Regions from separate parts of the Pseudorhodoferax sp. genome, predicted to be linked through region 3. Evidence: predicted binding sites of a transcription regulator. Region 3 holds the regulator's gene; each other region holds the start of a gene.

Region 1 (7,739 bases), 610 kb from region 3:
GTCAGCGGCACCGGCAGCAGCACCGTGCCTTCGTAGCCGTAGTTGGCCAGCGGCCCGAACGGGATCTTGTGCGGCAGCGGCCAGGCGATCGCGCCGGCCTGCACGCCGCCGGGCAGCTGCCACTGCAGCTCGGTCGGCAGCCCCGAATCGCCCGGGTTCTTCCAGTAGGTGTGCCACTGCGGCTCGTGGGTGATCGCGAGCCCGGCCCAGACCGGCTTGCCCGGCGCCACGCCCTCGGGCGCCACGGCCACCAGCTCGGCGCGCACCCGCGGCGTGGTGACGACGGCGGACGGCACCGGCTGGGCCGCGGCCGGCAGCGCGGCCAGGCAGGCCAGCGCCAGGAACGGAACGAGAAATCGGATCGGCATCGATGTGGGGAAAACTGCGCGGATGGGAGCCGCCCGGCCGCGGCGAAGTTCCGCCGCGCGCCGCCCGGCCACGGGCGGGCGGGCGGTGGGCGCTTATTCGATCTTCGCGCCCGAGGACTTCACGATCGCGCCCATGCCGTCCCAATCGGCCTTCAGCAGCTTGTTGAATTCGTCCACGCCCATCGGCTTGCTCTCGATGCCCAGCCGCGCCAGGCGTTCCTGCACGGCCGGGTCGGCCAGCGTCTTCTGCAGCGCGGCGTGGATGCGCTCGACCTCCGCGCGCGGCAGCGCGGCCGGCGCCAGCAGGCCGAACCAGGAGTCGAACGAGTAGCCGGGCAGGCCGCTCTCGGCCACGGTCGGCAGATTGGGCAGGAAGCGCGAGCGCTGCTTGCCGGTGTAGCCGATGAATTTCACGCGCGGGTCGTCCTTGTAGCCCAGCACGCCGACCAGCGAGGAGGTCACGGCCTGCACGCGGCCGGCCAGCACCTCGTTCACGGCGTCGCCGGTGGACTTCATCGGGATGTGCTGCATGTCCAGCCCGGCCATCGCCACGAAGGCGGCCATGCCCAGGTGCGTGGCGCTGCCGTTGCCGGCCGAGGAATAGTTGTAGGCGCCCGGCTTGGCCTTGACCTTGGCGATGAACTCGCGCGTGTCTGACGCGCCCAGGCCGGCGCTGGCCAGGATGGCGTAGCCCGAGTTGCCGATGTAGCCGACGCCGGTGAAGCCGTTCAGCGGGTGGTAGGACAGCGACTTGTACAGGTAGCCCGCGATGTGGTGGCTGGCTGCGGCCAGCACCAGCGTGTTGCCGTCTGGCGCGGCCTTGGCGACGTAGGACGTGCCGACGCTGCCGCCGGCGCCGGCGCGGTTTTCCACGATCACGGTGGCGCCCAGCGCGCGGCCCAGTTCGTTGTTGATGGCGCGGGCCACCGTGTCCTGCACGGCGCCGGTGCCGAACGGCACGACCAGGTGGACCACGCGCTGGGCGTGGGCGGGCAGTGTGCAGGCCAGCGCCAGAGCGGCGGCGGCGTACAGCGGGACGGGGGAGAAGCGGTGCATGGAGGCTCCAGGGGCGATGGGGTGGATCAGCGGGCCAGCCAGCGTTCGGCCAGCCGCACGAAGTAGCTCGCGCCGACGGGAATGATGTCGTCGTTGAAGTCGAACGAGGTGTTGTGCAGGATGCAAGGACCGGGCCCGTGCCCGTCCAGCCGGTGGTCGCCGTCGCCATTGCCGAGGAAGGCGTAGCAGCCGGGCCGCGCCATCAGCATGTGGGCGAAGTCCTCGGCCGCCATCACGCCGGGCAGCGCGTCCTCCACCATCGCGTCGCCGACGATCTCGCGCATCACGGCGGCCGCGAACGCAGCCTCGGCCGGATGGTTCACGACCGGCGGCGAGGCGCGGCGGAACATCACCTCGGCCGTGCACTCGTTGGCCTGGGCGATGTGCTCGGCCAGGCGGCGCAGCCGCGCCTCGATCTTGTCGATGGCTTCGACCGAGAAGGTGCGCACGGTGCCGCCGACCCAGGCCTCGTCGGGAATCACGTTGGGCGCGTCCGAGCCCTGGATCTGCGTGACGGCCAGCAGCGCGCGCTCGGTGCTCGGGATCGTGCGCGCGACCAGGCTGCGCAGCGCCTGCGCGATCTCCAGCACGGCGCCGACCGGGTCCAGCCCGGTGTGCGGCATCGAGGCGTGCGTGCCGCGGCCGCGCACGGTGATCCGGTAGGTGTTGCTGGACGCCATCAGCGCGCCCGGATTCAGCGCGAAGCTGCCGACGCTGCCGACGTTGAAGTTGTGCAGCCCGAACACCGCCTCGCACGGGAAGCGCTCGAACAGCCCCTCGTCGATCATCTTTCTGGCGCCGGCCTTGCCCATCTCCTCGGCCGGCTGGAAGATGAAATGCACCGTGCCGGCGAAGTCGGGCCGCTGCGCCAGGTGCCAGGCCGCGGCCAGCAGCATGGTGGTGTGGCCGTCGTGGCCGCAGGCGTGCATCTTGCCGGCCTGCGTGGAGCGGTGGGCGAACTGGTTGACCTCCTGCAGCGGCAGCGCGTCCATGTCGGCGCGCAGGCCGATGGTGCGGCCGTTGTTCGGCCGGCGGCCGCGCAGCACGCCGACCACGCCGGTGCCGGCGATGCCGCGGTGCACCTCGATGCCCCATTCGGCCAGCATCCCGGCCACCAGGTCCGAGGTGCGGTGCTCCTCGAAGCCGAGCTCGGGATGGGCGTGGATGTCGCGGCGCAGCGCGCGGAAGCGGCCCACGTCGGCAAAGGCGTCCAGGATGGCCATGGTCAGATCTCCAGGTTGTCGATGAGGCGCGTGTTGCCCAGCCGGGCCGCGGCCAGCGCGACCAGCGGCTCGTCGCCTTCGGCCGCCAGCAGGTCGCTGCGGCGGCGCACGGCCACGTAGTCGGGCTGCCAGCCACGCGCGCGCAGGGCCTGCATGGCGGCCTGTTCGGCGGCCGCGGCGCCGTTGCGGTCGGCGCGCACGGCGTCGGCCACGGCCTGCAGCTGCCGGCGCAGCGCCAGCGCCTCGGTGCGCTCGGCGGCGCTGAGGTAGCCGTTGCGCGAGGACAGGGCCAGGCCGTCGTCGGCGCGCACGGTCTCGCCGGGCACGATCTCGACCGGCAGCGCGAAGTCGCGCACCATGCCCTCGATCACGCGCAGCTGCTGGTAGTCCTTCTTGCCGAACAGGGCCACGCCCGGCTGCACGATCTGGAACAGCTTCATGACGACGGTGCACACGCCGGTGAAGAAGCCGGGGCGGAACGCGCCCTCCAGGATGTCGGCCAGCGCGGCCGGCGGCCGGACCTCGTAGGTTTGCGGCTGTGGATACATCTCGCGCTCGTCGGGCGCGAACGCCAGGTCGCAGCCGGCGCCGGCCAGCAGATCGGCATCGCGCGCCAGCGTGCGCGGGTAGCGGTCGAAGTCCTCGTGCGGGGCGAACTGCAGCCGGTTGACGAAGATGCTGGCCACCACCGGCAGGCCGCGGCTCCTGGCCTGGCGCACCAGGGCCAGGTGGCCTTCGTGCAGGTTGCCCATCGTGGGGACGAAGGCGGGGCGCGGGCCGTCGGCCAGCGCCCGGCGCAGTTCGGCGATGCCGTGGACGACGTGCATGGGGACTGTTTCCTGAAAACGAAAGCCGGAAGTTTGCACGAACCGTGCCGGGCCCCGGCGCCGGCACGGTCGCCGCAGGCCGTGCACGGTGCCGCAGCAACGAAAAAGCCCCGCCGGGTGGCGGGGCTTCATGCCGGAAGCAGGCTGACCGGGGCGATCAGGCCTTCTTCTGCTGGCGGCGGCGCAGGCCGGCCATGCCCAGCAGGCCGGCGCCCATCAGCGCGAGCGAGGCGGGCTCGGGCACTTCACCGCCCGGCACTTCGAGTTCGTTGCTGGTGACTTCCATGCGGAAGCCCACTTCGTTCACCCGGCCTTCTTGCGTCGTGAAGCCGATGCAGCCAGCCGGCGCGCCGGCGGCGGCGCAGACGTTGGTCGGCAGCGCGGCGAGTTCGGGCACGGCGTAGAAGCTGAAGAAGTACTGGTAGTTGTCGATCGTGAAGCTCTTGTTCAGCGAGCCTTCGATGACCCAGATGTCGGCGCAGGGGGTCACGCTGGCGGCGGCGCAAGGCGTCTGGTTGGGGGTCTCGGCGAAGCGGATGGTGTAGGTGGTGTCGAACGACTGGAACGGGTCGGAGCTGCCCTCGGGGCGCAGCAGCAGCGTGGCCTGGATCGTGGCGGTCCTCAGCGTGGCGTAGGCCGAGCTGATCGGGTTGTTGGTGTGCGTATAGGTATTGGCATCTTCCGCGCCGCCGTCGGTCACGATGGTGCCGCTCTTCGGGCTGTCTTCGATGCCGATGCCGCTGCGGTTGGAGGCGCCGTTGCCGCCCCAGGTGATGGAGGAGGCCGTCACGGGATGGCTGCCCGTGCCGTTCGTGAAGGTGGCAGCCGTGAAGATGCTGCTGACCTGGTATTCCCAGTTCGTGATGGCAGCGGCGGAGGCGCTGCCGGCGGCCAGGGCCATGGTGGCGGCCACGCCCAGTGCGGCGAAGGATTTGCGGAAGGCGATGCTCATGGTCGATTCCTCTGTATACGCGTGCGGTTTGTTTCAGTCTTGTGTCGCACTGTGTGGCGACCTGATACATACAGCAGGTTGTGTGCCTGATTGGAAATATTGAATACATTCAATGGTCTCGCATGAGGCCATGATCGACGGTAAACAGCACCTGTCAGATCCTCCGACAGGCGATTCGATCGGAAAAATATCGAATCAAATCAATGGTTTAATAATTTGAGCAAATCCATGCGCCGATTTGCATCGCGCAGTGAACGTCAGCGCAGCAGCCACCACGCCGGTAACAATTGGCGGATGCCGGGGCGGCGGTAGCGCTCGTCGATCAGCACCAGCACGCCGCGGTCGGCCGGCGTACGGATGACGCGGCCACCGGCCTGCACGACCTTGCGCAGGCCCGGGTACAGATAGGCGTAGTCGTGGCCGGCGCCGAAGGCCTGGTCCATGCGGGCGCGCATGGCCTCGTTCAGCGGGTTGACCTGGGGCAGGCCCAGCGTGGCGATGAAGGCGCCGACCAGCCGGTCGCCCGGCAGGTCGATGCCCTCGCCGAAGCTGCCGCCCAGCACCGCGAAGCCGATGCCGCGCCCGCCGGGCGCGAAGCGGTCGAGGAAGGCCTGGCGCTCGGCTTCGTCCATGCGGCGCGCCTGGCGCCAGTGCGCGATGCTGGGGTGGTCGGCGGCGAAGCGCTCGGCCACCAGGGCCAGGTAGTCGTGGCTGCTGAAGAACGCTAGGTAGTTGCCGGGCGCGGCCTGGTATTGCCGGGCGATCAGCGCTGCGATCGGCCCGGCCGAGGCCTCGCGCGCGGCGAAGCGGGTGGAGATGTGGGTGGCCAAGCGCACCTCCAGCTGGCCATCGGCATAGGGCGAGGGGATGTCGAGGAAGGGGGTGTCCTCCGGCAGGCCCAGCATGTCGCGGTAGTAGGCCGGCGGCGTCAGCGTGGCCGAGAACAGCGTGGCGGTGCAGGCCGCGGCCAGGCGCGGCCCGAGGAACGGCGCCGGGATCAGGTTGCGGATGCCCAGCAGCGCGTCGCCGCGCGCCGGTCCCGGCAGCCGCGCGAGGTCGACCAGCGAATGCGGGCCGAAGCTCTGCACCAGCCGCAGGAATTGCAGCGCCGCGAACCAGAACTGCTGCAGCGCGCCGTCCAGTGCATGGGGCGCGGCCGGCGCGGCCTCGGCGAAGTAGGCGCCGAGCGCGCCGGCCGCGTCCTGCAGCGCGGCGACGAAGGTGGCCGGTAGCGCGTCGCGCGTGGTGTAGGCGCGCGTGTCCTCGGCCAGCAGCGCGCGCCAGCGCCGGTCCAGCCGGTCGAGCGGCCGCTTCAGTACCGCCGGCGCCTGGCGCCGCAGCGCGCCGAGCTCGGCGCGGCGCAGCGCGGCCGAGTACATCGCGCGGCCGCGCTCGGGCAGGTTGTGGGCCTCGTCCACCAGCAGCGCCGCGCGCCATGCGTCCTGCTGCGCCAGTGCGTGCAGCAGGGCGCTGCCGTCGAACCAGTAGTTGTAGTCGCCGACCACCACGTCGGCCCAGCGGGCCAGTTCCTGCGCCAGGTAGTAGGGGCAGACCTGGTGGTCCAGCGCCACGGCGCGCAGCGGCGCGCGGGCCAGCGGGCCGGCGGCCAGCGCAGCGGCGCGCGCGGCCGGCAGCCGGTCGTAGAAGCCGCGCGCCAGCGGGCAGGCATCGCCGTGGCAGGCTTTGTCCGGGTGCTCGCAGGCCTTCTCGCGCGCGGTCAGTTCCAGCACGCGCAGCGGCTGGCCGCCGGGGGCGATGCGCGCCAGCGCGTCCAGCGCGAGCTGGCGGCCCGGGGTCTTGGCCGCCAGGTAGAACAGCTTGTCGATGCGCGCGGCCGGCATGGCCTTGAGCTGCGGGAACAGCGTGCCCACAGTCTTGCCGATGCCGGTCGGCGCCTGGGCCAGCAGCACGCGCCCGCGCACGGCCGCGCGGTACACGCCCTCGGCCAGCGCGCGCTGCCCGGGGCGGAATTCCGGGTGCGGGAAGGCCAGCGCGGCCAGCGCCGCGTCGCGCGCCGCGCGGTGCGCCTGCTCCTGCCGCGCCCAGGCGGCGAAGCGGTCGCAGTGCGCCGCGAAGAAGGCCTCCAGGGCCGCCGCCTCGTGCCGCTCCTCGAACACCGTTTCGCGCTCGCTCTCCAGCTCGAAGTACACCAGCGCCAGCGTCAGCGCCAGCAGGCCGCGCGCGCGGCACAGCAGCGCGCCGTAGACCTTCAGCTGCGCCCAGTGCAGCGTGCGCTGCGGCGCCGGCTGGCGCGCCAGGTCGCCGCGGTGGGTCTTGATCTCTTCCAGCCGCCCGCGCGCGGCGTCGAAGCCGTCGGCCCGGCCGCGCACCAGCAGATCGCCGTGTGTGCCCTGCAGCGCCACCTCGGCCTCGTAGCCGGCCGCGCGGCGGCCGCGCACCAGCGCATGGCCGGCCATGCCTTCGAGCGCCGTGGGCGCGGGGGTGAAGCGCAGGTCCAGGTCGCCGGCCTTGGCCGTGAACTCGCACAGCGTGCGCACGGCGACGGTGTAGTGCATGGCGCGATGTTAGAGAGGAGGGCGTGCATGGCGCGCATGGGTGCGTTTGGCCCGGGAGGTGGCGGCGATGAGTAACGTCGGCCAGTCGGGCTGCGGGCCGGCGCGCCCTGGACGGGCCGCACGCGCCCGCCGTGTGCGTACCCGAAGGAAGCCGTCTACACGGGCGCCGGCAGCCTGGCGGAAGCGGCCGGCTTCAGCGGCGGATGGCTTTCGGATGGCGCCGCGCGGCCTGCAGGTACAGCGCCGCACCCAGCAGCAGCGTGGCCGCCGCCGCCAGCAGCGCCAGCGTGAAGCCGCGGTCGGCCGAGCCGGACCAGCGGATCAGCAGCGCCGCCACCGGCGGCCCCAGCACCTGGCCGATGCCGTACAGCGCCGTCAGCAGCCCCATGGTGCTGGCGGCGCTGGCCGGGCGCAGGCGCCGCACCTCCTGCATCGCGAAATAGGTGATGGCCGTGAACGGCAAACCCAGCAGCGCGCTGCCGACCACGAAGCCCGCCGTCGTCGGGCTGACCAGGCTGGCGGCCACGCCCACCGCCTGCACCACGTGGCAGGCGGCCAGCCGGTGCCGCATGTCGCCGGCCAGCGAGACGCGCGTGGTGGCCAGCGCGCCCACGATCACGCCGATGCCGAAGATCGGCCAGAACAGGTCGAGCCAGGGCGAAGCCGGCAGCGCCGCGCGTGCGATCACCGGCAGGAAGGTCGCCGTGATGATGTAGCCGAAGCCGGCGCAGCCGTAGCCCCCGGCCAGCAGCGCGACCTCGCCGCGGCCGGCCGGCGGTGCCGCGGCCCCGGCGGCG
Region 2 (7,739 bases), 1.0 Mb from region 3:
CGCTTGTACGTGGGCAACACCGTGGACCTGTCGGTGACCGTGGTGGACATCGTCAACAGCCGCGTGGTCGGCGTGGTGCAGTTGGAGGAAAAAGTCGCCGCCAAGGACAAGGACGGCAAGGACGTGCAGCGCTACCCGCGCGACCTGCGCGAGCTGGCGGTCGATGCGGCCAGCAAGCGCCTGTTCCTGCAGGGCCACGGCGGCGCCAACGGCAGCGTGCTGTACGTGGTGAACACCGAAACCCTGAAGGTCGAGAAGATCATCCCCGGCCTGGGCAACGCCAAGGCCCCTGGACTGGCCTTCGACGCGGCGGGCCAGCGCCTGTTCGTGACGAACCTGCTGGGCGAGCTGATCACCCTGAGCACCCGCACGCTGGAGATCACGAACCGCGTGAAGACCGAGGCCGAGCAGCCGCTGAACATCGCCTTCGACGCGGCCACGCAGCGCCTGTTCGTGACCGATCAGGGCGCGGAGAACATCCGCGCCTTCCAGACCCGCAGCATTCCGGGCTTCACCTCGAAGCACCCCGGCAACCGCGTGGCCGTGCTCGACGCCAACAGCGGCAAGCTGGTACACAGCATCCCCACGGGTGCCGGCCCGATGGGCATCCTGCTGGATGCACCGCGCAAGCGCCTGTATGTGACCAATCGGGCCGCAGGCACGGTGAACGTCTACGACAGCGCCAGCTACGCGCCGCTGGGTACGGTGAGCCTGCCCACGCACCCGAACAGCCTGGCGCTGGATGCGCGGCGCAACGTGCTGTACGTGTCGGTCAAGAACGGCCCGAACGACCCGAAGGACGCGCCCGAGAGCGTGGCGCGCATCGGGTTCTGACAACGGCTGAACCCCCGCCGCATGCCCGGTTCGCCTGTTGAAAACGCCTCGATGACGATGCCGGAATCCGCACCCAAGCGGATCAGGAAGGCGGGCATGCTGATGACCTTCGTGTCGGCCGGACGCTGGCGGGCAAGCCACCCCCGCTGACCACCTATCTGCTGCGCCGCGACGCCGAGCCGTCGCAGGCACTGGCCCGCTTCGTGGAGCGGTTGCAAGCCCTGGGGCCGAGAGGCGTCTAGCCATTGGCTCATGCCTTGGCTTGGAAAACGCCATGAACGACACCGCCCGCAGCAGCCTCCTCGGGGGTAACCCCCCGCCCCTACCCGCCCCGCCGGCACCGGCGAGCGCGCCGCCGCGGCCGGCGATGCCGCTGGCGACGGCGCCGACATCCGGCCCGGCCGCATCGTGGCGCCCGGCGTGGGCGCCACGGCCGACGGCCACGGCGAAGTGCCGGGCCTGGCCGGCGAGGACGGCGAAGGCGCGGACGAAGGCATCGAGGGCACCGGCGACGACGATGACGGCCGCTGAACGGCACGGCCGCCTGCCGCACGATGGCCTGCCGAACGGAATGCCCGGCGTCGGTCACGCCTTTGTCACGGTGCCGTCACACCGCCGACGCAGCATGCCGGACCTGCGCCCTGCCTGCCGATGGACCAAGACCGCCCGCCTGCCCACTCGCGCGACCGCCTGCTCGAATGCACCCGGTACGGCGCCGACGCGCACGGGCTGATCTGCGGCTACCGCTTCGCGGACCCGCTGGCGCCGGCCGAGGCGCTGGATTCGGACGAAGCCGCGCGCTGGCTGGCGCAAGCCGGGGCGCCGGACGGTGGCGCCGGCTTCGCCTGGCTGCACTTCAACCTCGCGCACGCGGGCGCCGAGCGCTGGCTGCGCCGCCACGCCGGCCTGCCCGAGGCCTTCTTCGACACGCTGCACGACGGCCAGCATTCCACCCGCATCGAGCGCGACGCGCATGCGCTGATCGCGGTCATCAACGACGTGCAGTTCGACTTCGCGTTCGAATCCTCCGACATCGCCACGCTGTGGATCGGCGTGGACCGGCGGCTCGTGGTGACGGCGCGGCAGTCGCCGCTGCGCTCGGTGGACCGGCTGCGCACCGCCATCAAGCGCGGCGAGACCATGCGCTCGACCACCGAGCTGCTGGAGCGGCTGCTGCGCGCGCAGGCCGACGTGCTGGTGGACGTGGTGCGCGGCGTGACGCGCCGCATCGACGGCCTGGAGGACGACCTGCTGGCCGGCAAGCTGGACCACAAACGCACGCGGCTCGGGGTGCTGCGCCGGCTGCTGGTGCGGCTGCAGCGCCTGCTGGCACCCGAGCCGGCCGCGCTGTTCCGGCTGCTGCAGCGCCCGCCGGCCTGGATGGCCGAGGGCGACGTGGACGAACTGCGCCAGGCCTGCGAGGAGTTCCCCGTCGCGCTGCGCGACATGGCGGCGCTGCAGGAGCGCACCAAGCTGCTGCAGGAGGAGATCGCCGCCGCCGTCAACGAAGGCACGGGCCGCAGCCTGTACGTGCTGACCATCGTGACGGTGCTGGCGCTGCCGATCAACATCCTGGCCGGGCTGTTCGGCATGAACGTGGGCGGCATCCCGCTGGCCGAGAACCCGCACGGCTTCTGGATCCTGGTCGCGCTGGTCGGCGCCTTCACGGTGTTCGCCGGCTGGCTGGCCTGGCGCGCCGGGCGCGAGCGCTGAATCGCCCGCTCCCGCGGGCCGCGTGCGACCATCGCCCCATGGAGATCGAGTTCAAGTTCCAGATCCCGGCCGAACGGCTGGCCGGCGTGGCCCAGGCCCTGCAGGCCGGCGACACGCGCCGCCAGCGGCTGCAGGCGCGCTACTTCGACACGGCCGACGGCGCGCTGGCCGCGCAGGGCGCCGTGCTGCGGCTGCGCAAGGAGGGCCGGCACTGGGTGCAGACGGCCAAGGCCCTGGGCGAGGGACCCGTGCATCGGCTGGAGCACAACGTGGCGCTGGGCGCCGCCACGCCGGCCATCGTGCAGCCCGAGCTGCATGCCGGCACGCCGGCCGGCGACCGGCTGCGGCAGGCGCTCGCCGGCCGGTCGGGCGCGCTGCTGGAGGTCTACGGTACCGACATCCGGCGCACCACGCGCGTCGTCGCCCATGGCGCCAGCCGCATCGAGCTGGCGCTGGACGAAGGCCACGTGACCGCGCCGCCGGCGCGCCGCGCCGCGGTCTGCGAACTGGAGCTGGAACTGCTCGAAGGCGAGGTCGCCGACCTGGCGGCGCTGGCCGGGCAGTGGGCCCGCGAACACGGGCTGTGGTTCAGCACCGTGTCCAAGGCCGAGCGCGGGCTGCGGCTGGCGCGGGACCTCGCCACGGGCCCGGCCGTCAAGGCACGGCCGCCGGACCCCGGTGGCGGCATGCCCGGCGGCGCGGCGCTGCAGCAGGCCGTGCTGCGCGCCTGCCTGGCGCAGATCCTGCCGAACGCAAGCGAGGTCGCCGCCGGCAGCGACGAGGCCGAGCACATCCACCAGCTGCGCGTCGGCCTGCGCCGGCTGCGCACGGCGCTGCGCGAACTGGCGCCGCTGGGCCCGCACCTGCCGGCACATTGGCAGGCACCGCTGCGCGAGGCGTTCGCGGCGCTCGGCGCGCGGCGCGACCGGCAGCTGCTGCAGGCCGTGGTCGTGCCGCAGCTGCGCGCGGCCGGCGGACCGGCCCTGGCGCTGGAGGGCGACGACCTCGCGCCCGCGGCCGGGCCGGTCGTGCGCGGCGAGGCACTGCAGGCCGTGCTGGTCAAGGCCATCGGCGCGGCGGCCGGCCCCGCCGGCGCGGGCATGGCGCCGCAGGCGGTGCGCCGCCACCTGAAGCGTCGCCTGGACCGGCTGCACGCGGGGCTGCTGCACGAGGGCCGGCACTTCGACGCGCTGCCGCCCGAGCGCCAGCACGCGCTGCGCAAGCGGCTCAAGCGGCTGCGCTACCTGGCGGAGTTCGCGGGGCCGGTCTTCGGCGCCGGGGGCGCGGAACGGTTCGCGCGCCTGCTGGCGCCCGCGCAGGACGCCCTGGGCGCCTGCCTGGACGAGCAGGTGGCGCTGGCGGCATGCCGCACGCTGGCCGCCCGCGTGCCCGAGGCCTGGTTCGCGGTGGGCTGGCTGCAGGCGCGCCAGACGCAACTCGCGCGCGCAGGACGCAAGGCCCTGCGCGCGCTGGGCGGCGCGCCGAGGTTCTGGAAGAAGAAGGGCTAGCCGGCGCTCAGGCCGGCTTGGCGCCGCCCTCGGGTGCGCCGAGCCCCTGCACCTGCACGGCGACGTCGTACAGCTTGGCCTTGCCGGCGTAGTAGCGGTCCAGCCGCCATTCCTTGACGATCTGCACGGCCAGGTCGAACTCGGCCAGGCTCAGCGCGTAGAGGCGCTCGAGGTGGAAGGGTTCGCGGGATTCGAGCGACAGGACCAGGTCGGCCAGCGTCTTGGCGGCAGGCGCGTACGGGTCCTTGGCGATCAGTTTCTTGGCTTCCTTGATGGCGTTCAAAGGCAGGTTCCTCGTTCGGGGCACTAGGGCGAACCCGCATTGGACACTGTCGACACGGCAAAAATTGTGTCAATTCCGTGACCATTGCACGACCCACGACGCGCGATGTGGTGCAGACGGCCGCCATCAGTCCCTTGGCATCGCCACCAATCCGTCGAAAAACTTGACAGACTAGCTCCTCATAAGCACTGCAGACCTGTCAAATCTCACAGATTCCCTTTGTAAAACATGCGTGTATTAAAACAGGCATGTAACGTGCTGTTGCATTTGGCCACATTGGCAATGTGTTCCCTCGATCCATCCAACGGAGTCATCCATGCAGCTCATCCACAAGGCAACCGCGGCTCTGGCACTCGTCGGCGCGCTGGCGCCTGCGGCGTTCGCCGACATCGTCACGCTTCCCGCCTCCGCGTTGCACTCCTCGGCCAACGTCTACACGCCGAACGGCTACTACACGAACAACCTGGGCGCCGTGGCCGTCATGACCGGTGGCGGCAACGCGGCCAACGTGGGCGCGGCCAGCGGCCGCAACGACGACGGCTTCATGGCGCTGAGCCTGGGCTTCAACTTCACGTTCTTCGGCTCGACCTACAACAGCCTGTACCTGAACAACAACGGCAACCTCAGCTTCGGTAACGGGATCTCGGCCTACGTGCCGACCGGCCCCACCGGCGCCAACTCCCCCGTGATCTCGGCCTTCTTCGGCGACGTGGACACGCGCGCCACCGCTTCCGGCGTGATGCACTACAACCTGTCGGCCGACGAACTGGTCGTGACCTGGGACCACGTGGGCTACTACAACACGCAAGGCAGCCCGCTCAACAGCTTCCAGATCGTGATCCGCCGCGACGGCTATGCACTGCCCGCCGGCGAGGGCCTGATCGGCTTCTTCTACGGCGACATGGACTGGGAACGCACGCAGACCAGCACCACGGCCGCCGTGGGCTTCGGCGACGGTGCAGGCAACGCGATCGTGATCGCCGGCTCCAACCAGGCCGGCATGAACAACGTCGTGGACAACAAGTACATCTGGTTCAACGCGGCCCTGGAGCCCGTCGACCCCGAAGAACCGGGCGAAGTGCCAGAGCCCGCGTCGATCGCCCTGCTGGCCAGCGGCCTGCTGGGCATGGGCCTGGTGGCGGCCCGCCGCCGTCGCCGCGACTGAAGCGGTCCGGCATCCCACGCGAGGCGGCCTGCGGGCCGCCTTTTTTCATTTCCCCATGACTCCAGCGCCGCATTTCGCTGGACTACGCCAAAGCCGGATACAGCAGGTTTATCAATGACTTGGGCGAGCTCGCCAGATGCCGGTGCGTTCCGAAACCTGGCCCGCCTTCCCTGCTGGTGGCCCGATGAGGCCCCTGGGAAACGGGTCTTTCCTCATCGATGCCTGCATCTCTCGTCTGGTTACGCCACTGTCAATGCAAACGGTTTGAGCCCCCGGGCGGCGATCAGGTAGGGAGCCATCAGGATCAGCGCCTCGGTTGCACGCGCGGACTGGATGCCGCCCAGGTCCAGCATCTGCCCGGCCAGCCATCCGAGCTCGGCCAGCAGCGCCTTCACCTGGTCCTTGGCGCCTGTGTCGTCGCCGCTGATGAACACCGTGGGCGGAGTCGGCAGGCTTTGGGGTGCCGCCATGACGGTGAAAAGCATGGTGTTCAGTGATTTCACGACGCGCGTTTGCGGCAGTGCGGCCTGCAGGCGCTCGGCCAGGCTGCTGTTCGGGTAGAGCAGCCCGCTGGGCATGCCGTTGGCCGTGCGCTCCGTGGCGTTGGAGACGTCCAGCAGCACCTTGCCCTGGAGCGGCGCCTGCAGCGCCTGCAGCATCTGCAGGGCGGTGTCGCCCGGCGTCGCGTTGATGACCAGTGGGGACGCCGCTGCCGCGTCGGCGAGCGACGCATGCCGCAGCGGCGGTCCCTGCCACTGGTTCTTCCCGATGGCGGGGTCACGGTGGCCAAGGGTGACGTCGTGTCCCTTGGCGGCCAGAGCTTGTGCGAGCGTGGTACCGACGCGGCCGGAGCCGAGGATGCTGATGTTCATGAGGGTTTCCTGGAAATGAAATGAGTAGGTTCGACGGCGGTGTTCAGGCCACGGGGCTCAGCGCGCGCACCGCTTCGCCATGTACGCCCGGCGCGCTGGCCAGGAAATCCTCGCTGGCCAATGTCCAGGGACGGCCCCGGGTGTCGGTGACGACACCGCCGGCCTCGGACACCAGCAGCGCGCCTGCGGCCAAGCCCGAGCGCACGTCGCTGTACTGCCAGAAGCCTTCGATCTGCCCGGCAGCCACCATCCCGAGTTCGAAGGTGGCCGGCACCGTCATGCGCACCACCAGCGCCGCATTCAGCATGGACGTGATGGATTCGCCGAGACGGCGGTGGGTTTCAGGCGTCTCGCCGGGCCTGGCCTGGCCGGTGGTGACGATGGCGGCCTTGAGTTCGGTCTTGGTGGACGGGCGCATCGGCACGCCGTTCACGTATGCCGCGCCGCTGCCGCGCACGGCGGTGTAAAGGCGGCCGGCCACGGGTTCGTGGACGGCGGTCAGCACGGGAACGTTGTCGCGTACCAGCGTCGCGCTGACGCCCCATGCGGGCAGGCCATGCACGTGGTTCACGTTGCCTTCCACGGGGTCGAACACCCACCACTCTCCGCCAGACAGCGCGCCGCCTTCCAGCTCATCGTCCACCCAGCCAGCGTTCGGGCGGGCGGCCATGAGAAGTTCGCGCGCCACGGCGAGCGATGCGTCGTCGTTTGCATGGATGGCGGCCACGACGCCTTGCAGATCGTCGGGAGTGCGCGTCTGGGCGTCGAAGCGGGCCAGCATGTGGACGCCGGCGGCGCGCACGGCGGCTACGACCGCTGCGAGCAGCGCGCCGTCGTCGTCCGCATGGGTGGCGGCGTGTCTGGCGAAGCGCTGGGCGGTCGCGAGAGAGAGATTGGTCGAGGAGTCCATTTCATGCCTTTGAGGGTTGCAGCGTTGCCGCCCGGGTGTGTGATGGGTTCATTTTTGGCCGCCGCCCAATTAACATCAAATCAAACGTCGTTAACGATCAATTAACCCATATGCAACTGGACATGAACCTTCTGGTGGCGCTTGACGCGCTGCTGGACGAGGGGAGCGTGGGAGGCGCCGCGGCCCGCATGCACGTCAGCTCTCCCGCGATGAGCCGCACGCTGGACCGCATCCGGCACATGACGGGCGATGCCATCCTGGTGCGCACCGGCCGCCACATGTCGCCGACGCCCTACGCGCTGGCCATACGCGAGGAGGTGCATGCCGTGGTCACGCGCGCGCAGGCCGTGCTGGCGCGCCAGCGCCGCTTCGAGCCGGCCGAGATGGAACGCAGCTTCACCATCCAGTGCCACGACGCGCTGGCCTGCGCGCTCGGCCCCGCCTGGCTGGCCAG
Region 3 (7,739 bases):
CGCCTGGGGCATGAAGGGCGCGGGCTGGTACTGGAGCCATCCGCTGCTGCATGCCAAGGTCACGCTGTTCGTGGTGATCGGCCTGATGTCCATCCGGCCCACGCTGACCTACCTGCGCTGGCGCAGGGCCCTGCGCGCCAGCGGCGCGCTGCCGGCCGACGGTGAAGTGCGTCGCACGCGCCGGACCGTCATGGTCCAGGCCCACCTGATCCCGCTGGTGGCGCTGGCGGCGGTGTTCCTGGCGCGCGGCTTCGGCGGGTAGCCGACAAAAGGAAACGGCCCGTACGGGCCGCCGTGCCGGAGGTGGGAAATACGGCCATCAGGCCTTGTTGCACTCCGACAGGTACTTGTTGCGCTCCTCGCCCTTCAGGCCCTTGGCCGCCGCCTCCTTGCTGCAGGCGCCGAGCTTGCTGGCGGGCTTGGCGGCGGCAGCGGTCTGGCCCTTGTTGCAGTCGGACAGGTACTGCCGGCGCTCGTCGCCCTTCAGGCCCTTGGCGGCGGCTTCCTTGCTGCAGGCACCCAGGCGGGAGCCGCTCTTCTGGCCGTCGTCGGCCTTGGCAGCCGGCGCGGTCAGGCCCTTGTTGCAGTCCGACAGGTACTGCCTGCGCTCGTCGCCCTTCAGGCCCTTGGACGCGGCCTCCTTGCTGCAGGCGCCGAGCCGGGAGCCGGGCTTGGCGTCCTCGGCGGCATGGGCGCTGCCCAGACACAGGGCCAGCGCGGCGGACAGGATCAGGGTGGTGGATTTCAGCATGGTAGGTTCCCGCGAGTTGGAAAAGGAATGGGACTGCCCGGTGCAGGCCCACGGACTCTAACGCCGCCCGCCCGTCCCGAGCCGACGATGCGGCGTGGCAAAGCACACGGAGCCGCCACCTAAAATCCGCGGATGTTTTCCGTCAAACAAGAATTGCTGGTGGCACTGGGCACTGCGCTGGAGCAGGTCGCCGCCGGCACCAACGTGCGCGCCGCCTTCGAGACGCCCAAGGTCGCCGCCCACGGCGACCTGGCCTGCACGGCCGCGATGCAGCTGGCCAAGCCGCTGAAGCTCAACCCGCGCCAGGTCGGCGAGCAGCTGCGCACGGCGCTGCTGGCCCAGCCGGCGGTGGCGCGGTGGGTCGCTTCCATCGACATCGCCGGCCCGGGTTTCCTGAACCTCAAGCTGCAGCCGGCCGCCAAGCAGCAGGCGATACGGGAGGTGCTGCAGCGCGGCGCGGCCTTCGGCACGCTGCCGGACAACGGGCGCCGCGTGCTGGTCGAGTTCGTCTCGGCCAACCCCACCGGCCCGCTGCACGTGGGCCACGGCCGCCAGGCCGCGCTGGGCGATGCGATCTGCAACCTGTACCAGTCGCAGGGCTGGAACGTCTGGCGCGAGTTCTACTACAACGACGCGGGCGTGCAGATCGCCACGCTGGCGCAGTCCACGCAGCTGCGTGCCAAGGGCCTGAAGCCCGGCGACGCCGGCTGGCCCGAGGCCGCCTACAACGGCGAGTACATCGCCGACATCGCCGCCGACTTCCTGGCGAAGAAGACCGTCACGGCCGACGACCGCGAGGTGACGGCCAGCGGCGACGTGGAGGACCTGGACTCGATCCGCCGCTTCGCCGTGGCCTACCTGCGCCGCGAGCAGGACCTGGACCTCCAGGCCTTCGCGGTGCGCTTCGACGAGTTCTACCTGGAATCGAGCCTGTACACCTCCGGCCGCGTGGAAGCCGCCGTCGAACGCATGCGCGCCTCGGGCAAGACCTACGAGCAGGATGGCGCGCTGTGGCTGCGGTCCACCGACTACGGCGACGACAAGGACCGCGTGATGCGCAAGTCCGACGGCACGTACACCTATTTCGTGCCCGACGTGGCCTACCACATCACCAAGTGGGAACGCGGCTTCGGCAAAGTCGTCAACATCCAGGGCACGGACCACCACGGCACCATCGCGCGCGTGCGCGCCGGGCTGCAGGCGGCGGACGTCGGCATCCCGCCGGGCTACCCCGACTACGTGCTGCACACCATGGTGCGGGTGATGCGCGGCGGCCAGGAGGTCAAGATCTCCAAGCGCGCCGGCAGCTACGTGACGCTGCGCGACCTGATCGAATGGACCAGCAAGGACGCGGTGCGCTTCTTCCTGCTCTCGCGCAAGCCCGACACCGAGTACGTGTTCGACGTGGACCTGGCGATCGCCCGCAGCAACGACAACCCGGTGTACTACGTGCAGTACGCGCATGCGCGCATCTGCTCGGTGCTGGCGGCCTGGGGTGGCGACGCGGCCACGCTGGCCGAGGCCGACCTGGCGGCGCTGCAGGGCCCGCAGGCCGAGGCGCTGATGCTGCTGCTGGCGCGCTACCCGGACGTGCTGGCCGGCGCAGCGGCCGAGTTCGCGCCGCACGACGTGACGTTCTACCTGCGCGAGCTGGCCGCCAGCTACCACAGCTACTACGATGCCGAGCGCATCCTGGTCGACGATCCGGCCGTGCGCACCGCGCGCGTGGCGCTGGTGGCCGCCACGGCCCAGGTGCTGCGCAACGGCCTGGCCCTGCTGGGCGTCAGCGCGCCCGAGAAGATGTGAAGCCGAAGCCATGACACAAGCGCAACAACGCAAGCGGGCGCCGGCCGCCCGGTCCGGCGCGGGCAGTCCGCGCGGCACCGCCTGGGGCGGCACCGTGATCGGCTTCATCGGCGGCGTGGTCGTGGGCCTGGTGGCGGCGCTGGCGCTGGCCATCTACGTGACCAAGGTGCCGGTGCCGTTCATGACCGGCAAGGCGCCGTCGTCCCGCACGGCCGACGACGATGCCGAGAGCCGGCGCAACCAGAACTGGGATCCGAACGCCCCGCTGCAAAGCCGCGGTTCCGCGCGGCCGGCACCCGCAGCGCCCACGGCGCCCGTCGCACCTGCCGCCCCCGTGGCCCCCGTCGCGCCGCCGGCCGTCGCGCTGCCGAGCCCGGCGCCCGCCCCGGCCGCACGCCCGGCGCCGGCGCCATCGGCCGATCCGCTCGGCGACCTGGCGCGCGCCCGCTCCCGCGCCGCCGGCCCCACGCCCACCGTGGCGCCGGCCACGGCCGCGCCCGATCCGTTCGACTATTTCGTGCAGGCCGGCGCCTTCCGCAGCCCGGACGACGCCGAGGCGCAGCGCGCCCGCCTCGCCATGCAGGGCCTGGAAGCCCGCGTGACCGAGCGCGAACAGGCCGGCCGCACCGTCTACCGCGTGCGCATGGGTCCGTACCGCTCGCGCGACGAGGCCGAGCGCACCAAGTCCCGGCTGGAAGGCGCGGGCTCCGAAGCCGCGCTGGTGCGCGTGCAGCGCTGAAACTTTTTGCATCCGTCGCCGCTCAGAACCGCCCCAAGGAGTGAAACCAATGAAACGTCGTGAGTTCTCGAAAGCCGGCTTGGCCGCGTCCGCCGCCCTCGGCCTGGTGCAGGCCCCGGCCGTGCTGGCGCAGGGCCGGCCCAAGGCCGGCACCGACTACCTGGTGCTCGAAAAGCCCGCGCCCACCGAAGCGCCCGCGGGCAAGATCGAGGTGGTCGAGTTCTTCTGGTATGCCTGCCCGCACTGCAACCTGTTCGAGCCGCAGCTGGAGGCCTGGGTCAAGCGGCTGCCGCCCGACGTGGCCTTCCGCCGTGCGCCGGTGGCCTTCCGCAGCGATTTCGTGCCGCTGCAGAAGCTTTATTACGCGCTGGAGGCGCTGGGCCAGCTCGACACCCTGCACGCCAAGGCCTTCCACGCGATCCACGTCGAGCGGCAGCGCCTGAACACGGACGACGCGGTGATCGCCTGGGCCGTCAAGCAGGGCCTGGACCAGGCCAAGTTCGTGGAGACCTACAACTCGTTCAACGTGAGCACCAAGGTGCGCAAGGCGACCCAGCTGCAGGACGCCTACAAGCTCGCCGGCGTGCCGGCCCTGGGCGTCCAGGGGCGCTACTACATCGACGGCGAGACGGCCAAGTCCATGGACCGCGCGCTGCAGATCACCGACGTGCTGCTGGCCGACCTGCGCGGCAAACCGCGAACATAAGGCGTGGACCTGCGACTTATTGCACTGCACAATGGGCCCGCTGACGCGGGCCCTGTCGTTTCTGCCACCATGCGTGACCGCTACAATGGCTGAGCAAGAATCGTGCCTTTGATGACCATCCTCCACCGCCCCCTCATCGCCGCCGCCGTCCTCGCGCTGGCCGCCGGCCTGGCCCAGGCCGAACGGGCCGACCGCGACAAGCCCATGAACGTCGAGGCCGACGCCATGCGCTACGACGACCTGAAGCAGGTCAACGTGTTCACCGGCCGCGTGGTCGTGACCAAGGGCACGATCCTGGCGCGCGGCGAGCGCGTGGAAGTCTGGAAGGACGCGCAAGGCTACCAGTTCGGCACGATTACGGCCGCGCCCGGCCAGCGCGCGTTCTACCGGCAAAAGCGCGAAGGGCTGGACGAGTTCATCGAAGGCGAGGGCGAGGTCATCCACTACGACGGCCGGGCCGACAAGGTCACCTTCACGCGCCGCGCCATCATGCGCCGGCTGGCCAAGGACAAGCTGCAGGACGAGGTGACCGGCGACGTGATCGTCTACAACAACGTGACCGAGGTGTTCACGGTCGATGCCGCCCGGCCCGGTGCCAAGGACCCCTCCGGCCGCGTGCGCGCCATGCTGTCGCCGCAGCCCTCGGCCAGCAGCCCGCAGCCGCCGGCCCAGCCGCCCGCCACGCTCAGGCCCAGCACCCGGCTGGGCACGGAGAAGCAGTAGCGTGGCGCCGGCGCAGGACAGCACGATCGCCATCCCCGGCCGCAGCCGGCTGGAGGCCCGCCGGCTGCAGAAGTCCTACGGCAGCCGCAAGGTGGTGCAGGACGTGTCGCTGACCGTGCACGAGGGCGAGGTCGTCGGCCTGCTCGGCCCCAACGGCGCCGGCAAGACCACCTCGTTCTACATGATCGTGGGCCTGGTACGGGCCGACGGCGGGCAGATCAGCATCGACGGCCGGTCGGTCGAGCAGATGCCGATCCACCGGCGCTCGCAGCTTGGCCTGTCCTACCTGCCGCAGGAGGCCTCGATCTTCCGCAAGCTGTCGGTCGAGGACAACGTGCGCGCCGTGCTGGAGCTGCAGCGCGACGCGGCCGGCAAGCCGTTCGGCCGCGCCGAGATCGAGCAGCGCCTGACCGCGCTGCTGCAGGACCTGCGGGTGGACCACCTGCGCGAGGCCTCGGCGCTGGCGCTGTCCGGCGGCGAGCGGCGGCGCGTGGAGATCGCCCGCGCGCTGGCCACGCAGCCGCGCTTCATCCTGCTGGACGAGCCCTTCGCCGGCATCGACCCGATCGCCGTGATCGAGATCCAGCGCATCGTCAGCTTCCTGAAGGGCCGCGGCATCGGCGTGCTGATCACCGACCACAACGTGCGCGAGACGCTGGGCATCTGCGACCACGCCTACATCATCAGCGAGGGCCGGGTGCTGGCCAAGGGCACGCCGGCCGAGATCGTCGACAACGCGGAAGTGCGCCGGGTCTACCTCGGCGAGCACTTCAGGATGTAGCCGGGGCCGCGCCATGAAGCAAAGCCTGTCCCTGCGCGTCTCGCAGCACCTGGCGCTCACGCCGCAGCTGCAGCAATCCATCCGGCTGCTGCAGCTGTCCACGCTGGAGCTGTCCCAGGAGGTCGAGCAGATGCTCGACGAGAACCCGTTCCTCGAACAGGCCATGGACGACCATGCGGGCGAGGATTTCGGCCTGGCGCAGTCCGACGCACCGGTGCGCGACGACGACCGCGAGGCCGAGGTGGCGGCCCAGAGCGGGCTGGATTACGCCAGCGAGGGCCTGGCCGACACCCGTGGCGAGGCCGAATCGCCGCTGACCGGCCAGGCCGACGAGCACGATTGGGACGGCGACGGCACGCACGACCTGGCGCCGGACGACAGCGAATGGGGCGGCGACGCGCCGGCCCGCGGCAACGGCCAGGGCGAGGAGGGCGAGGCCGACGCCACCGAGCTGGCGCGCAGCCAGGAGTCGCTGCAGGACTTCCTGCACCGCCAGGCGCTGGCGCTGCGGCTGTCCGCGGAGGACACGGCGGCGCTGCGCTTCCTGATCGAGTCGCTGAACGAGGACGGCTACCTCGAAGACAGCCTGGAGGAGCTGGCCGCCGGCTTCGCCCCCGAGGACCCGGAGGCGCGCGAGGAGCTGCTGCACCGCTTCACCGTCGCGCTGCGCCTGCTGCAGAACCTGGAGCCGGCCGGCGTCGGCGCGCGCGACCTGGGCGAATGCCTGGCGCTGCAGATCCGGGTGCTGCCGGAGGACGAGGTCGACCCCGCGCTGCGCGGCACCGCGCTGCGCGTGTGCCGCCAGAGCATGGAGCTGCTGGCACGGCGCGACCTCAAGCGCCTGGCCCACCTGTGCGACGACAGCGAGGCCGGCGTCAAGGCCGCGCTGGCGCTGATCACGCGGCTGGAGCCCAAGCCGGGCCGCAAGTTCGTCGACGTCGAGCGCAACGTCATCGTGCCGGACGTGATCGTCACCAAGGTCGGGCGCGGCGCCCAGGCGCGCTTCAAGGTCCAACTCAACCCCGACGTGATGCCGCGCCTGCGCGTGCACGACATCTACGCCAACGCGCTCAAGCAGCACCGCGGCGGCGGCCGGGACGCCTCCGACACCGCCGCGCTGCAGCAGCGGCTGCAGGAGGCGCGCTGGTTCATCAAGAACATCCAGCAGCGCTTCGACACCATCCTGCGCGTGTCCAACGCCATCGTCGAGCGCCAGAAGAACTTCTTCACGCACGGCGCGCTGGCCATGCGCCCGCTGGTGCTGCGCGAGATCGCCGACGAGCTGGGCCTGCACGAGTCCACCATCAGCCGCGTGACCACGGCCAAGTACATGGCCACGCCGTTCGGCACCTTCGAGCTGAAGTACTTCTTCGGCTCCTCGCTGGGCACCGAGACCGGCGGCAATGCCTCCAGCACGGCGGTGCGGGCGCTGATCAAGCAGTTCGTCTCGGCCGAGGACCCGAAGAAGCCGCTGTCGGACAGCCAGCTCTCGGAGATGCTGAAGGAACAGGGCATCGAGTGCGCGCGCCGCACCGTGGCCAAGTACCGCGAGGCGCTGCGCATCGCGCCGACCAACCTGCGCAAGGCGCTCTAGCCGTGCAGCACCTGCGCCTGTTCCTGCCCTGCGCCGCCGGCGTCGAGGCCCTGCTGGCCGACGAGGCCGCACGCATCGCCGGCTGCCCGGTGCAGGCGCGCCGCGCCGGCGTGCGGCTGTCGGCGCCGTGGCGCGACGCCATGCGGCTGAACCTGTACAGCCGGCTGGCCCAGCGCGTGCTGATCGAGCTGGCGCACGGCGGCTACCGCCACGAGCAGGACCTGTACGAGGTCGCCGCCGGCGTCGCCTGGGAAGCCTGGTTCACCCCGCGCCAGAGCTTCAGGATCGAGCTGACCGCGCAGCGCAGCCCCCTGAAAAGCCTGAACTTCGCCGCGCTGCGCATCAAGGACGCGATCGCCGACCGCTTCCGCGACCGCGCCGGCAGCCGGCCCGACGTGGACACGCGCGCCCCGCAGGTGCGCATCCACGCCCACCTGACGACCGACCGGCTGACGCTGTACATCGACAGCTCCGGCGAGCCGCTGTTCAAGCGCGGCTGGCGCGCGGACACCGGCGACGCGCCGCTGAAGGAGACGCTGGCCGCCGCCATGCTGGCGGCCAGCGGCTGGGATGCCCGCACCCCGCTGTACGACCCCTGCTGCGGCAGCGGCACGATCGCCATCGAGGCCGCGCAGATCG
Region 4 (7,739 bases), 240 kb from region 3:
CATGTGGCCGGCGATCTGGCTCGCGTAGTGGGCCGTGGACAGGTCGCGCGCGACCACGACCAGCTGGCCATCGCGCGAACCGTCCTTGTAGGTGGCAAGTTTCATGGGGGTGGCGGGGACTCGCCGGCGCTGCATCCGCACCGGGCGGAGAATGCGGGCCGTGCAAGCAGATCGCATGGCGGCCGGGGTGGTGCAGGATACAGGCAATCGGCGCGGGCCCGCGCTGCTCGGGCTGGGCCTGGCGGTGCTGCTGGCGCACCTGGTGGCGCTGCAGCAGCTGCCGGCGATGCTGGCGCCGCCGGATCCGGCGCGCACGCGCGCCTTCACGACGCGCAGCATCCTGCTGGCACCGCCGCCGCCGGCCACGGCACCGGCCGTGGCCCAGGCGCCGCTCCCGCCACCTGCCGCCCCCAAACGCCGGCCCCGGCCGGCGCCGCCACCAACCACGCCCGCCGCACCGGCCCAGGCACCCGCGCCGCCCGCCGATGCGCCCGGCCCCGCCGCGGCCGACCCGCCTGCAGCCGACCTGCCTGCGCAGGCCCCGGTCGCGGCCGAGGACGCCGCACCCGAAGCACCGCAGCCGGCGGCCTCGGCACCGGCCGCCGAAGCGGTACCGGCCGCCGGCGCCGCACCGGCCCCGCCACCGGCCGAGCCGACCCGCGCCGCGGCGGAGCCGCTGGCGATCCCGGGCTCCGTGCGGCTGAAGTACACGCTGACCGGCGAAGCCAGGCAGCAGACCTACCACGCGATGGGCGAGCTGCTGTGGCTGCAGGACGGCAGCACCTACGACGCGCGCCTGGAGTACAGCGCCTTCCTGATCGGCTCGCGCGTGCGCACCAGCAGCGGCCGGATCACCGCACACGGCCTAGAGCCCGCCCGCTTCTCCGACCAGTGGCGCCGGCGCGACCTGGTCGCGCAGTTCGAGCGCGACCAGGGCCGCGTCAGCTTCAGCGCCGGCACGCCCAGCGTGCCGCTGCTGCCGGACGCGCAGGACCAGCTCAGCGTGCTGCTGCAGCTGGCCAGCCGCATCGCCGGCGACCCGGCCCGCCACGCCGCCGGCACCAGCATCACGCTGCCGGTGGTCGGCCCGCGCGACGCCGACACCTGGACGTTCACGCTGCAGGGCGAGGAGCTGCTGTACCTGCCCTACGACCACGTCCAGGCCCTGAAGCTCACCCGCGACCCGCGGCGCGCCTCCGACCAGAAGGTCGAGGCCTGGCTGGCGCCCGCCCTGGGCTACATGCCGGTGCAGGTACGCATCACCCAGCCCAACGGGGACTTCGTGGAGCAGCAGCTGCGCTCCGTGAGCACCCCCTGACCGTGCATTTTTCGGCAGGTAGTCGCAGGACTACCACACACCGGGCTTGAAACCGGCCCGAAAGTTGCAACCTAGGGTGCAAGATAGCGCCAAACGGAAAGGGCCTCGACATGCACATGCTCTACGACTCCGATTCCTTCGTGGTGGTCCACATGGAACCGCACGCCGGCGACATCGACGTGCAGCTCAAGGAAGGCGGCGAACTGGTCGCCCGCGCCAGCGAGGGCCGGGCCCGCGACCCGTCCCACCCGGTGCTGGAGCGCCACGGCTTCGAGATCGTCGACAAGCGCTCCGGCAAGGAGGTCTACCTGGACGGCTCCTGGGCCGAGCTGTTCCAGCAGCAGATCGCCGCCTGGCGCGCCCACACGCCGACGCAGGAGGAAGTGGAAGACACGCTGGAGCGCTACGCCGAACTGGCGCAGACGCCGGTCCTCATGCATTGACCGCGCGGGCGGGCATGATCGGGCGCATGCCCGCGCCGACCCGCTCCTTCCCCGCCGCCCTGGCCGCCGTCCTGGCGGCCTTTCTGTTGGCCGCATGCGCCACCCCGCCGACGGACACCCGGCTGCAGGCCCTGCTGCCGGCCGACGCCATCCTGCTCGGCGAGCAGCACGACGCCGACGCGCACCACCGCATCGAGGCCGAAGTGGTGCGCCGGCTGGCCGCCCGCGGCCAATTGGCCGGCCTGGCGGTGGAGATGGCCGACGCCGGCCGGGGCACGGACGGCCTGCCGCCGCAGGCCGACGAGGCCGCCGTGCGCGCCGCCCTGGGCTGGAACGACGAAGCCTGGCCCTGGATGCGCTACGGCCCTGCGGTGATGGCGGCCGTGCAGGCCGGCGTGCCGGTGCGCGGCGCCAACCTGCCGCGCAGCGCGTTCGGCGCGGCGATGCGCGACGCGGCGCTGGACGCCCGGCTGCCGGCCGCCGCGCTCGCCGCCCAGCACGAGGCCATCCGCACCGGCCACTGCGACCTGCTGCCGCCCGCGCAGATCGCCCCGATGGCGCGCATCCAGATCGCGCGCGACCAGCGCATGGCCGGCACCGTGCAGGCGCTGGCCCGGCCGGGCCGGGTCGTGGTGCTGCTGGCCGGCAGCGGCCACGTGGACCGCCGGCTCGGCGTGCCGCGCCACCTGCCGCCGGGCCTGCAGGCCCGCGCGGTGCGCCTGCTGGCCGGCGACGCCGCCGAGCCGTCGCCGGCCTTCGACGCCGTCTGGACCACGCCGCCGCTGCCGCCGCAGGACCACTGCGCCGCGCTGCGCCAGCGCCTGCAGCGCTGACGCGGGCCCCCTGCGACAATCGCGCCCCTATGACGACGACCAGCGCCTCCTACGTCCTGACCCTGTCCTGCCCCGACCGCACCGGCATCGTGCACGCGGTCTCCGGCTTCCTGTTCGAACGCGGCGGCAACATCGAGGAAGCGGCGCAGTACAACGACCACGCGACCGGCCTGTTCTTCATGCGCGTGCGTTTCGCCTGCGGCATGCCGCGCGCGGAGCTGCAGGCCGAGCTGGCCCGGTTCGCCGAAGGCTTCCAGATGCGCTGGAGCCTGCACGCCACGGCCGAGCCGATGCGCACGGTGATCATGGTCAGCCGGGAGGGCCACTGCCTGAACGACCTGCTGTTCCGCTGGAAGAGCGGGCTGCTGCCGGTGGACATCCGCGCCATCGTCTCCAACCACCGCGACTTCTACCAGCTGGCCGCCAGCTACAACGTGCCGTTCCACCACATCCCGGTGACGGCCGCGACCAAGCCGCAGGCCGAGGCGCGCGCCTGCGAGGTCATCGAGGGCGAGGGCGCCGAGCTGGTGGTGCTGGCGCGCTACATGCAGATCCTGTCGGACGAGCTGTGCCGCAAGCTGGCCGGCCGCGCGATCAACATCCACCACTCCTTCCTGCCCAGCTTCAAGGGCGCCAAGCCCTACTACCAGGCGCACGACCGCGGCGTGAAGCTGATCGGCGCGACCGCCCACTACGTGACGGCCGACCTGGACGAAGGCCCCATCATCGAGCAGGACGTGGCCCGCGTGGACCACGCCGCCACCGTGGAAGACCTGACCGCCATGGGCCGCGACACCGAGAGCCAGGTGCTGGCCCGCGCCGTCAAGTGGCACGGCGAGCACCGCGTGCTGCTGAACGGCCACAAGACCGTGATCTTCAGGTAGCCCAGTCGGCCATCCGCTCGCCCATGCGGATCGCGCGGCCCGGCGCCCAGCCGGGAGCGAAGCGCAGCGGCCCCTGCGGGAACAGCAGCACCACCGTGGAGCCGAGCAGGAAGCGCCCCATCTCCTCGCCCTGGCGCAGCGCGACCTGGCCTTCGGCATAGTCCCAGCGGCGCAGCCGGCCGGTGCGCTGCGGGTTGACCACGCCGTGCCACGCCGTCGCCATGCTGCCCACGATGGTCGCGCCGACCAGCGCCAGCACCATGGGGCCGTGCGCGGTGTCGAACAGGCAGACCACGCGCTCGTTGCGCGCGAACAGCCCGGGCACGCCGCGCGCCGTCGTCGGGTTCACCGAGAACAGCGCGCCCGGCACGTAGACCATGCGCGCCAGGCGCCCGTCGCAGGGCATGTGGATGCGGTGGTAGTCGCGCGGGCTCAGGTACAGCGTGGCGAAGCTGCCGTGGCGGAACCGCGCGGCCAGCACCGCGTCGCCGCCGACCAGCGCCTCGGCCGAATAGCGGTGGCCCTTGGCCTGCAGGATGCGGCCGTCCTCGATCGCGCCGAACTGGCTGATCGCGCCGTCCACCGGGCAGACCAGGTCGGCGTCGGCCAGCGGGCGGGCGCCGTCCCTCAGCGCGCGCGTGAAGAAGTCGTTGAAGCTGGCATAGGCCGCGATGTCGGGCTCGGCGGCCTCGGCCATGTCCACGCCGTAGCGGCGCACGAACCGGCGGATCAGCGCCGTGGTGCGCGCGCCGCGCCGCGCCGAGGCGACGCGGCCGGCCAGGTGCGTCAGGGCCCGCTTGGGCAACAGGTACTGCGGCAGGACGGCGAGGCGGTCGGACACGTGGCGGAGGCGGCGGGGCGGCGTGGAAGGCGTTTCAGTGTAGCCGCCGGTCCCGCGCCCGCTGCGCCGCCCGCGGGCTGGCTTACAGTCGATCGCCCACGAAGGAACGCCCATGGCCGACACCGCCCCGCCCCCCGACGACGTCCTGGCCGCGCTGCGCCGCGTGCTGCCGCCGCACGCGCTGCTGTCCCGGCCCGAGGACACCGTGCCCTACGAATGCGACGGCCTCACCGCCTACCGCCAGCGCCCGATGGCCGTGGCCCTGCCCGAGACCTACGAGCAGGTGCAGGCGGTGCTGCAGGCCTGCCACGCGCTGGGCGTGCCGGTGGTCGCCCGCGGCGCCGGCACCGGCCTGTCGGGCGGCGCGATGCCGCACGCGCAGGGCGTCACGCTGGCCATGGCCAAGTTCAACCGGATCCTGCAGCTCGACCCGCGCAGCCGCACGGCCGTGGTCCAGTGCGGCGTGCGCAACCTGGCCATCAGCGAGGCCGCGGCGCCGCACGGGCTGTACTACGCGCCGGACCCGTCCAGCCAGATCGCCTGCACGATCGGCGGCAACGTGGCCGAGAACTCGGGCGGCGTGCACTGCCTGAAGTACGGCCTGACCGTCCACAACGTGCTGCAGATCCGCGGCTTCACGGCCGACGGCGAGCCGGTGGTGTTCGGCAGCCAGGCGCTGGACGCGCCGGGCCTGGACCTGCTGGCGCTGGCCATCGGCTCCGAAGGCATGCTGGCCGTGGCCACCGAGGTGACGGTCAGGCTGGTGCCCCGGCCGCAGCTGGCGCGCTGCATCATGGCCAGCTTCGACGACATCCGCCGGGCCGGCGATGCGGTCGCCGCCGTGATCGCGGCCGGCATCATCCCGGCCGGGCTGGAGATGATGGACAAGCCGATGACGGCCGCCGTCGAGGATTTCGTGCACGCCGGCTACGACCTCGCGGCCGAGGCCATCCTGCTGTGCGAGAGCGACGGCACGCCCGAGGAGGTCGAGGAGGAGATCGGCCGCATGAGCGAGGTGCTGCGCGCGCACGGCGCCACGGCAATCGCGGTCAGCCGGGACGAGGCCGAGCGGCTGCGCTTCTGGAGCGGGCGCAAGAACGCCTTCCCGGCCAGCGGCCGCATCAGCCCCGACTACATGTGCATGGACTCGACCATCCCGCGCAAGCGCCTGGCCGACATCCTGCTCGCCATCGCCGGGATGGAGAAGAAGTACGGCCTGCGCTGCGCCAACGTGTTCCACGCCGGCGACGGCAACCTGCACCCGCTGATCCTGTTCGACGCCAACGACCCGGACCAGCTGCACCGCTGCGAGCAGTTCGGCGCCGACATCCTGGAGACCAGCGTGGCCATGGGCGGCACCGTGACCGGCGAGCACGGCGTGGGCGTGGAGAAGCTCAACAGCATGTGCGTGCAGTTCTCGGCCGAGGAGAACGCGCAGATGTTCGGCATCAAGGCCGCCTTCGACCCCCGCGGCCTGCTGAACCCGGGCAAGGTGATCCCCACGCTGCACCGCTGCGCCGAGTACGGGAAGATGCTGGTGCGTGGCGGGCAGATGCGGCATCCGGACCTGCCGCGTTTCTGATTGCTCAATGCATTGCGTTAAATTACTCGCTCCACTGAGTAGTTTTTCGCAATGCCGCTCCAGATCCAGCGCGCCGCGCTGGCGCCCTTCGTCGCGCGACTGCGCGAGCCGCGCCGCTTCCTGCAGGTGCTGGCCGGCCCGCGCCAGGTCGGCAAGACCACGCTGGCGCAGCAGGCGCTGGCGCAGCTCGCGGACGACCGCCTGGCCCGGCACAGCGCCAGCGCCGACAGCCCCGGCCTGCAGGGCGCGAGCTGGCTGGCCGCGCAATGGGAGACCGCGCGCGCCCTGGCCGCGCAGGCCGGCGCCTGCGTGCTGGTGCTCGACGAGGTGCAGAAGCTGCCCGGCTGGACCGAGGAGGTCAAGCGCCTGTGGGACGAGGACAGCGCCGCCGGCCGCGACGTGCGCGCCGTGGTGCTGGGCTCGGCGCCGCTGCTGATCGCGCGCGGGCTGACCGAAAGCATGGCCGGCCGCTTCGAGATCACGCGCCTGGGCCACTGGCGCTTCACCGAGATGCGCGAGGCCTTCGACTTCACGCTGGAGCAGTACATCTTCCACGGCGGCTATCCCGGCGCCGCGCCGCTGGTGCATGACGAGCAGCGCTGGGCCGCCTACGTGCGCGACGCGCTGATCGAGACCGCGATCAGCAAGGACGTGCTGCTGATGGCGCCGATCCACAAGCCCGCGCTGCTGCGCCGCCTGTTCGACCTGGCCTGCCGCTACAGCGGCCAGATGCTGAGCTACCAGAAGATGATGGGCCAACTGGCCGAAGCCGGCAACACCACCACGCTGGCGCACTACCTGCAGGTGCTGGAAGGCGCGGGCATGGTCTGCGGCCTGCAGAAGTACGCCGGCCAGGCGCTGCGCCAGCGCGCCTCCAGTCCCAAGCTGCAGGTCTGCAACACCGCGCTGATGGGCGCGCTGGCCGTGGCCGAGGGCTATGGCTTCGCACAGGTGCGGGCTTCGGCCGACCTGTGGGGCCGGATGGTCGAAAGTGCCGTCGGCGCCGAGCTGCTGGCGCGCAGACTGGCCCACAGCAGCACCCAGCCCGCGCTGTACTACTGGCACGAGGCCGGCCGCGAGGTCGACTACGTGCTGCCGGACGGCCAGGCCCTGTTCGCGCTGGCGGTCGAGAGCGGCCGCCAGCGCGGCAATGTCTCCGGCCTCGACGCGTTCCGCGCCCGCTACCCTCAGGCCCGGCCGCTGATCGTGGGAACGGGCGGCCTGCCGCTGCACGACTGGTTCGCCCGGCCATGAACGCCCTGCGCGGACTCACCTGGCTGCTGGCCCTGCAATCGCTGGGCGAACTGCTGGCGCGCGGCCTGCAGCTGCCGTTCCCCGGGCCCGTGGTCGGCATGGTGCTGCTGCTGGTCGCGCTGCGCTGGGCGCCGGTGCGCACGCCGGTGGCGGCCTGCGCGGACTTCCTGCTGTCGCACCTGTCGCTGCTGTTCGTGCCGGTCGGCGTGGGCGTCATCACGCACCTCGGCCTGCTGGCCGACTACGGCCTGCGCATGCTGGCCGTGGTCGTGCTGTCGACCTGGGTCGGCATCGTCGTCACGGTGCTGGTGCTGCGCCCGCGCAGGAAGGACTGACATGGCGCAGTTCGTCGAGCTCTGGGTCTACCTGTCGGCCACGCCGCTGTTCGGGCTGACCGCCACGCTGGTGGTCTACGTGCTGGCGCAGGCCGCCTACGGGCGGCTGCACCATGCGCCCTGGGCCAACCCGGTGCTGTGGAGCGTGCTGGCGATCGCCGGCGGGCTGCTGGCCACCGGCCTGCCCTACCAGACCTATTTCTCGGGCGCGCAGTTCATCCACTTCCTGCTGGGGCCGGCCGTCGTCGC

The links. Region 3 encodes sigma-54, which starts transcription at its own class of promoters, with help from an activator protein. Its sites were predicted from a motif close to TGGCANGNAANCTGCTTT; they were not measured.
Region 1: QM782_RS10440 (THxN family PEP-CTERM protein) is a predicted target of sigma-54. The motif match lies at 4,497-4,514, and genes of this name have one in related genera.
Region 2: QM782_RS02895 (nidogen-like domain-containing protein) is a predicted target of sigma-54. The motif match lies at 4,583-4,600, and genes of this name have one in related genera.
Region 4: QM782_RS08620 (DUF3567 domain-containing protein) is a predicted target of sigma-54. The motif match lies at 1,372-1,389, and genes of this name have one in related genera.

Annotation. Positions count from the first base shown of each region.
Region 1 covers NZ_JASGJZ010000001.1:2,201,209-2,208,947, forward strand. Annotated here, with positions in the region: gene QM782_RS10420 (protein-disulfide reductase DsbD family protein) at 1-368, opposite strand, end outside; gene QM782_RS10425 (tripartite tricarboxylate transporter substrate-binding protein) at 462-1,424, opposite strand; gene QM782_RS10430 (M20 aminoacylase family protein) at 1,451-2,647, opposite strand; gene panC (pantoate--beta-alanine ligase) at 2,650-3,474, opposite strand; gene QM782_RS10440 (THxN family PEP-CTERM protein) at 3,632-4,426, opposite strand; gene QM782_RS10445 (ATP-dependent DNA helicase) at 4,684-6,942, opposite strand; gene QM782_RS10450 (YbfB/YjiJ family MFS transporter) at 7,136-7,739, opposite strand, start outside.
Region 2 covers NZ_JASGJZ010000001.1:596,746-604,484, forward strand. Annotated here, with positions in the region: gene QM782_RS02860 (YncE family protein) at 1-834, shown strand, start outside; gene QM782_RS02865 (hypothetical protein) at 856-984, shown strand; partial or broken gene QM782_RS02870 (LysR family transcriptional regulator) at 948-1,076, shown strand; gene QM782_RS02875 (hypothetical protein) at 1,243-1,365, shown strand; gene QM782_RS02880 (transporter) at 1,486-2,547, shown strand; gene QM782_RS02885 (CHAD domain-containing protein) at 2,586-4,055, shown strand; gene QM782_RS02890 (hypothetical protein) at 4,063-4,338, opposite strand; gene QM782_RS02895 (nidogen-like domain-containing protein) at 4,655-5,503, shown strand; gene QM782_RS02900 (NADPH-dependent F420 reductase) at 5,743-6,375, opposite strand; gene QM782_RS02905 (inositol monophosphatase family protein) at 6,419-7,285, opposite strand; gene QM782_RS02910 (LysR family transcriptional regulator) at 7,408-7,739, shown strand, end outside.
Region 3 covers NZ_JASGJZ010000001.1:1,595,431-1,603,169, forward strand. Annotated here, with positions in the region: gene QM782_RS07445 (DUF2214 family protein) at 1-262, shown strand, start outside; gene QM782_RS07450 (PsiF family protein) at 320-751, opposite strand; gene argS (arginine--tRNA ligase) at 884-2,557, shown strand; gene QM782_RS07460 (SPOR domain-containing protein) at 2,568-3,296, shown strand; gene QM782_RS07465 (thiol:disulfide interchange protein DsbA/DsbL) at 3,346-4,002, shown strand; gene lptA (lipopolysaccharide transport periplasmic protein LptA) at 4,114-4,725, shown strand; gene lptB (LPS export ABC transporter ATP-binding protein) at 4,727-5,506, shown strand; gene QM782_RS07480 (RNA polymerase factor sigma-54) at 5,520-7,100, shown strand; gene QM782_RS07485 (THUMP domain-containing class I SAM-dependent RNA methyltransferase) at 7,103-7,739, shown strand, end outside.
Region 4 covers NZ_JASGJZ010000001.1:1,833,790-1,841,528, reverse strand. Annotated here, with positions in the region: gene QM782_RS08630 (fumarylacetoacetate hydrolase family protein) at 1-105, opposite strand, end outside; gene QM782_RS08625 (DUF3108 domain-containing protein) at 161-1,318, shown strand; gene QM782_RS08620 (DUF3567 domain-containing protein) at 1,429-1,761, shown strand; gene QM782_RS08615 (ChaN family lipoprotein) at 1,788-2,594, shown strand; gene purU (formyltetrahydrofolate deformylase) at 2,624-3,478, shown strand; gene asd (archaetidylserine decarboxylase) at 3,471-4,319, opposite strand; gene QM782_RS08600 (FAD-linked oxidase C-terminal domain-containing protein) at 4,432-5,901, shown strand; gene QM782_RS08595 (ATP-binding protein) at 5,953-7,155, shown strand; gene QM782_RS08590 (CidA/LrgA family protein) at 7,152-7,490, shown strand; gene QM782_RS08585 (LrgB family protein) at 7,492-7,739, shown strand, end outside.